DNA from 3 places in the Pseudomonas sp. MM211 genome. Region 2 is predicted to be linked to each of the others. Evidence: predicted binding sites of a transcription regulator. Region 2 holds the regulator's gene; each other region holds the start of a gene.
The links. Region 2 encodes sigma-54, which starts transcription at its own class of promoters, with help from an activator protein. Its sites were predicted from a motif close to ANTGGCATNNANNTTGCTNT; they were not measured.

Region 1 (2,268 bases), 340 kb from region 2:
CTGATAAAAGCTGATGAAGACGCCAAAACGCATTGAGCCCCTGGTCGAAGACGGCCTGGTGGACGAGGTGATACGCCCTTTGATGAGCGGTAAGGAAGCAGCGGTCTATGTGGTGCGTTGCGGTACCGAACTGCGCTGCGCCAAGGTCTACAAAGAGGCCAACAAGCGTGGTTTCCGCCAGGCCGCCGAGTATCAGGAAGGGCGCAAGGTACGCAACAGCCGTGATGCAAGGGCTATGGCCAAAGGCTCCAAGTATGGTCGCAAGGGACAGGAAGACGCCTGGCAGAACGCCGAGGTGGCGGCCCTGTTTCGCCTGGCCAGCGCCGGCGTCCGGGTGCCCAAGCCCTATGACTTTCTCGAAGGTGTGCTGCTCATGGAGCTGGTCGGTGACGGCGAGGGTGGCGTAGCGCCGCGCCTCAACGACGTCGACCTGCACCCCGAAGACGCCCGCGAATTCCACGCGTTCATGATCGACGAAATCGTCAAGATGCTCTGCGCCGGCCTGGTGCATGGCGACTTGTCCGAGTTCAACGTGCTGCTCGGCCCGGAAGGCCCGGTGATCATCGATCTGCCCCAGGCGGTGGATGCGGCGGGTAACAACCACGCCTTCAAGATGCTCGAACGTGACGTCGGCAACATGGCCGCCTATTTCGGCCAGTTCGCACCGGAGCTCAAGTTCACCAAGTACGCCAAGGAAATGTGGGCGCTCTACGAAGACGGCAAGCTGACGCCCGATAGTGTGTTGACCGGTGAATTCGATGACCCCGAGGACGACGCTGACGTCGACGCTGTGCTGCGCGAGATCAAGGCCGCTCTGGCCGATGAAGCGCGTCGCCAGGCCGTGCTCAACGCCGAGGATGAGCCCAAGGACAGCGAGCCGCCTCCGCCCTGGGAGCGCTGAGTGTGGCCGGAGTTTAGTGGAGGTGGGCTAAAGCCCACCCTACCGCTGAAGCGGATCGCCGCTCGGCCCGCCCTGCTGTGTGATCGTGCCCTGAAACGGTGAGTTAAAGGGTGTGATGCTCTATTTTGGTTCGCTGTGTCAGTGTCTGTTTTAACTGTCTGCTGTCTTCATCCCTGTCTGAATTCCCCGCCATTGCTGAGCTGCAGCGTTTCTCGAAACGTTGGCATGCAACCTGCTATTCACTCCCTGTGACCTGCCTGACCGTGCAGGCACCCTGGCCGCTTCGGCTGCCAGCGGTGATGAGCCTGGGCAATGTGGCCCGCCATCCCCCAAAACTACATAACTGAATCCAAGGCAAAGACGCCTGAAGCTGACAACAGCTCCAGGCGTCTTTTTTTTGCGTTGCAGAAAACCGTGATACCGCAGCAGACAGAGGGCAGGCTATGAATTCCATCGTCACATCGATCAAGCGCGAGAACCTGATCGTCATCGGCAACGGCATGGTCGGCCACCACTGTGTGGAGCAGTTGATCGCCAGCGGTGCCCTGCATCGCTATCAGGTGCACGTGTATGGCGAAGAACGCCAGCGCGCCTACGACCGTGTGCACCTGTCCGAGTACTTCTCCGGCAAGGATGCCGAAGCCCTGGCCCTGGGCGAGCCTGATCTGTACGCCCGCAACGGCGTACACCTGCACCTCGGCGAGCAGGTGCTGGAAATCGACCGCGAGAACCGCGAAGTCGTCACCACCAAGGGCCGTCGCGGCTACGACCGTTTGGTGCTGGCCACCGGTTCCTATCCGTTCGTACCGCCGATTCCGGGCGCCGAGGGCAATTCGCGCCTGGTCTACCGCACCCTGGACGACCTCGACGGTATCCGCGCTGCCGCGACCAAAGCCCGCCGTGGTGTGGTGGTCGGCGGTGGCCTGCTCGGTCTGGAGGCGGCCAACGCGCTGAAGTCACTTGGTCTGGAAGCCCACGTGGTGGAGTTCGCACCGCGCCTGATGCCGGTACAGCTGGATAACGACGGTGGCGACGCACTGCGGGCGCGCATCGAGGCCCTTGGTGTGGGTGTGCATCTGTCGCGCGCCACCCAGGAGATCGTCATCGGTGAGGAATATGCCTACCGCATGAAATTCAGCGATGGCGCTGATGGTAAATGTGAGTATCTTGAGACCGACCTGATCGTGTTTTCCGCCGGTATTCGTCCGCAGGACGCCCTCGGCCGTGCCGCTGGCCTCGACATCGCGACCCGCGGTGGCGTGGTGGTCGACAACGACTGCCGCACCAGCGACCCGGCGATCTTTGCCATCGGCGAATGCGCGTCCTGGAATGGCATGGTCTTCGGTCTGGTCGCGCCGGGCTATTCG
Region 2 (2,268 bases):
GAAGGACGAGGTCAGCGGGCCATTGCGCCCTGCTGGCGGTCGAGCTGTTTTTCCTTGTGCTTGATGAGTTGGCGGTCGAGTTTGTCGGTCAGTAGATCGATTGCAGCGTACATGTCTTCATGCTCGGCATTGGCCACCACTTCGCCTCCGGCGATATGCAAGGTAGCTTCGACTTTCTGCTTGAGCTTCTCGACCTCCAGGATGACCTGCACGTTGGTGATCTTGTCGAAGTGCCGCTCGAGACGTCCGAGCTTTTCTTCGATGTAGCTGCGTAGTGCGTCTGTCACATCCAGCTGGTGTCCACTGATGTTGACTTGCATACCGCTTCTCCTTGTTGCCGTGTGTGAGTGGCAGGCGTTGGGCCTGCCGCAGGAACACTGGGGCATATTGCTACAAGGGCACCTTACATCAGCCGTTTGCGTTCGCTCGAAGGCGCTATACCGAGCGATTCACGGTACTTGGCGACTGTGCGGCGCGCCACTTGAATGCCCTGTGCTTCCAGTAAACCAGCGATCTTGCTATCGCTCAATGGCTTTTTCGCATTTTCCGCAGCGACCAGTTTTTTGATGATCGCGCGAATCGCGGTGGAGGAACATTCGCCGCCTTCGGAGGTGCTGACGTGGCTGGAGAAGAAGTATTTCAGCTCGTAAATGCCACGCGGTGTATGCATGTATTTCTGGGTGGTGACTCGTGAGATGGTCGACTCGTGCATGCCTACTGCTTCCGCGATGTCATGCAGCACCAGCGGCTTCATGGCTTCGTCGCCGTAGTCGAGGAAGCCGCGCTGGTGCTCGACGATCTGCGTCGCGACCTTCATCAGGGTCTCGTTGCGGCTCTGCAGGCTCTTGATGAACCAGCGCGCTTCCTGCAACTGATTGCGCATGAAGGTGTTGTCGGCGCTGGAGTCGGCACGTTTCACGAAGCCTGCGTACTGTGCGTTGACGCGCAGGCGCGGCATGGCTTCCTGGTTGAGCTCTACCAGCCAGCGATCGTTGTGCTTGCGCACGATCACGTCAGGCACCACGTACTCGGGCTCGCTTGATTCGATCTGCGAGCCAGGGCGCGGGTTGAGGCTTTGAATCAGCTCGATGACCGGGCGCAGCTCGTCTTCCTTGAGCTTCATGCGGCGCATCAACTGGCTGTAGTCGCGGCTGCCGAGCAGGTCGAGATAATCGCCAGTGAGGCGCAGGGCCTCGCTCAACCAGGGCGTGTTGGCCGGCAGCTGGCGCAGTTGCAGTAGCAGGCATTCACGCAGGTCACGGGCGGCGATGCCGGACGGTTCGAACTGCTGGATGCGGTGCAGCACGGCTTCGACTTCATCGAGCTCGACATCGAGTTCTGGGTCGAAGGCGTCGGTGATTTCTTCGAGGGTTTCTTCGAGGTAGCCCTGACCGTTGATGCAGTCGATCAGGGTGACGGCGATCAGGCGATCCTTGTCGGACATCGGTGCCAGATTGAGCTGCCAGAGCATGTGGCTCTGCAGGCTTTCGCCAGCGGAGGTGCGAGTGGTGAAGTCCCATTCGTCATCATCATTGCTCGGCAGGCTGCTGGCGCTGGTCTGGTAGACGTCTTCCCAAGCGGTGTCGACCGGCAGCTCGCTGGGGATACGCTCGCCCCAATCGCCTTCTTCAAGGTTATCGACGGTCTGGGTGTTTTCCTGGAAAGTCGGCTCCTGAAATTTCTCTTCCTGGGCGGCCGCGGTGGGTGCACTTTCCGCGCCGTCGGCCATGGGATCCGAATTGTCGAAGTCGTCGCCTTCTTCCTGACGCTCGAGCATCGGGTTTGACTCCAGTGCCTCCTGGATCTCCTGTTGCAGATCCAGAGTCGACAGTTGGAGCAGGCGAATGGCTTGTTGCAGCTGCGGTGTCATCGTCAGCTGCTGGCCCATTTTCAGGACTAGCGATGGTTTCATTGCAGACCTTATCTGGCGTCTGTGCGCGATCCACGACAGGGCGCCAAAGCGCCACTAGGAAGCAAATTATATGCCTGAACCCGAGTGTTTTGCCTAGAGCCCGTTACCATTTCATTACGACCATGTCGTGGGGTAACAGGCTCTCAGGGGTACTCATCGGCGGGAAATCCGTTACAGGCGGAATTCGTGGCCCAGGTAAACTTCCTTAACCACCTGGTTGGCCAGGATCGCAGCGGAGTCACCCTCGGCGATCAGTTGGCCGTCGCTGACGATATAGGCGGTTTCGCAGATATCCAGGGTTTCGCGCACGTTGTGGTCGGTGATCAGCACGCCAATGCCTTTGGCCTTGAGGTGGT
Region 3 (2,268 bases), 2.6 Mb from region 2:
CGACGTCGGTGAATATTTATGATGCTCAGGGCAATGCTCACTCCTTTACCCAGTACTTTGTGAAGACCGGTGCCAATAGCTGGGACATGAAGATTCTGGTCGACGGCCGTAACCCGCTGGATCCGACCAACACTCAGCCGCTTTCGGCTGCCGTGAGCTTCGACGCTGCCGGTAAACTGCAGACTATCGATGCGACTGGCCTGAGCGCAGGGTTGTCGCTGAACCCCGACGGCACCATCAGCATGAACGGCTGGATTCCGGCGGCACCCACCAATGCCGAAGGCACCACCTGGGCCGCCAACGGCTCTGAAGCCAGTGCGGCGGTGAAGTTCGATTTCCGCGGTTCTTCGCAGTACAACAGCACGTTCTCGGTTGCCAAGGTCGTGCAGGACGGCTACAGCACAGGCGAGTTGGCGGGCCTGGAAATTGACGAGACCGGTGTTCTTTTCGCTCGCTATACCAATGGCCAAACTAAAGTTCAAGGGCAGCTAGTGCTGGCTAACTTCGCCAATATGCAGGGGCTTACACCGGTCGGCAAAACCGCCTGGGTTCAGTCGTCGGCATCTGGCGAGCCGGTCATTGGTACGCCGAAGAGCGGCACGCTGGGTACTTTGCAGTCTGGTGCGCTGGAAGACTCCAACGTCGAGTTGTCAGAGCAACTGGTCAACCTGATCGTTGCCCAGCGTAACTACCAGGCCAACGCCAAAACCATCGAGACCGAGAGCGCCATCACGCAGACGATCATCAACCTGCGTTGATGCATGCGTCAGGGAGTCGTTGCCGTTAGCGGCAACAATTCGCCAAGCGACAAATTACAGGCTCCTTCGGGAGCCTGTTTTTTTATATAAAACCATTAAAATCATGTGCTTGCGTATTTTTACTGAGAGTGGCACGTGAATTGCTTTTAAGCTCTTGTCAGAGTCGCGGGCGAGTTGCCCCACCTCGGAGGAAACATGGACAAGATGCTGTACGTCTCCATGACTGGTGCCCACAACAATACGTTGGCCCAGCGTGCCCACGCCAACAATCTGGCGAACATCTCCACGAGCGGTTTTCGCCGTGATTTCGAGCAAGCCCGCGCGATGCCGATTTTTGGCGAGACCCAGCCGTCGCGCGTATTCGCCATGAGCGAGCGGCCAGGCACCGATTTCACTCCGGGCTCCCTGCAGGAAACCGGCCGTGACCTGGATGTCGCGATTGGTGGCAAGGGCTGGCTGGCCGTGCAGGCACCTGATGGCACTGAAGCCTACGTGCGTACCGCAAGCCTGAACGTCGATGCCATGGGCATGCTGCGTACCGGCAATGGCATGCCGGTAATGGGCAACGCCGGGCCGATCGCCGTGCCGCCTGAGCAGAAGATCGAGATCGGCCAGGACGGCACCATCAGCATTCGCGCACTCGGGGAGGCTCCCAACGTGCTGGCTGAAGTCGATCGCTTGCGCCTGGTGAACCCCGATCTCAAGCAGATGCAGAAGGGCAGCGACGGGATGATCCGTTTCAACGGCCCGCAGCCGCCGGAAATGGACGCCACCGTGCAGATTACCTCGGGCTTTCTGGAGTCCAGCAACGTCAATGCGGTCGAGGAAATGACCTCGATCCTGGCGCTGTCCCGGCAGTTCGAGCTGTCGGTGAAAATGATGCGTACCGCAGAAGACAATGACACCGCCATGGCGCGTGTCTTGCAAATGACCTGATAACCATACGCGCGGCGCCATGAATCCGGCGCTCGAGGAGAAACGCCATGCTTCCTGCACTTTGGGTCGCCAAGACCGGCCTATCCGCTCAGGACATGAACCTGACGACCATTTCCAACAACCTGGCCAACGTCTCCACCACCGGCTTCAAGCGTGATCGCGCGGAGTTCGAGGATCTGCTGTACCAGGTTCGTCGCCAGCCCGGCGGCCAGTCCAGCCAGGACAGCCAACTGCCGTCCGGCCTGCAGCTCGGTACCGGTGTGCGCATCAACGGCACCCAGAAGATTTTTACCGCTGGCAGCCTGCAGACTACCGAGCAGCCGATGGACATGGCGATCAACGGCCGCGGCTTCTTCCAGGTATTGATGCCTGACGGCACGGTGTCCTACACCCGTGACGGCAGCTTTCACCTGAACTCGGATGGCCAGGTCGTGACCTCCCAGGGCTTTGCGCTGGAGCCAGCCATCGTGCTGCCACCGGAAGTGCGTACCTTCACCGTCGGTGAAGACGGTACCGCTTCGGTGACCACCACCGGCAACCCGCAGCCGCAGATCGTCGGCAACATTCAGATCAC

Region 1: nirB (nitrite reductase large subunit NirB) is a predicted target of sigma-54. The motif match lies at 1,121-1,140, and genes of this name have one in related genera.
Region 3: K5Q02_RS12455 (flagellar basal body rod protein FlgF) is a predicted target of sigma-54. The motif match lies at 886-905, and genes of this name have one in related genera.

The regions. Positions count from the first base shown of each region.
Region 1 covers NZ_CP081942.1:390,661-392,928, reverse strand. Annotated here, with positions in the region: gene K5Q02_RS01765 (PA4780 family RIO1-like protein kinase) at 14-901, shown strand; gene nirB (nitrite reductase large subunit NirB) at 1,345-2,268, shown strand, end outside.
Region 2 covers NZ_CP081942.1:48,142-50,409, reverse strand. Annotated here, with positions in the region: gene hpf (ribosome hibernation-promoting factor, HPF/YfiA family) at 12-320, opposite strand; gene K5Q02_RS00240 (RNA polymerase factor sigma-54) at 404-1,912, opposite strand; gene lptB (LPS export ABC transporter ATP-binding protein) at 2,084-2,268, opposite strand, start outside.
Region 3 covers NZ_CP081942.1:2,713,434-2,715,701, forward strand. Annotated here, with positions in the region: gene K5Q02_RS12450 (flagellar hook protein FlgE) at 1-758, shown strand, start outside; gene K5Q02_RS12455 (flagellar basal body rod protein FlgF) at 954-1,694, shown strand; gene flgG (flagellar basal-body rod protein FlgG) at 1,742-2,268, shown strand, end outside.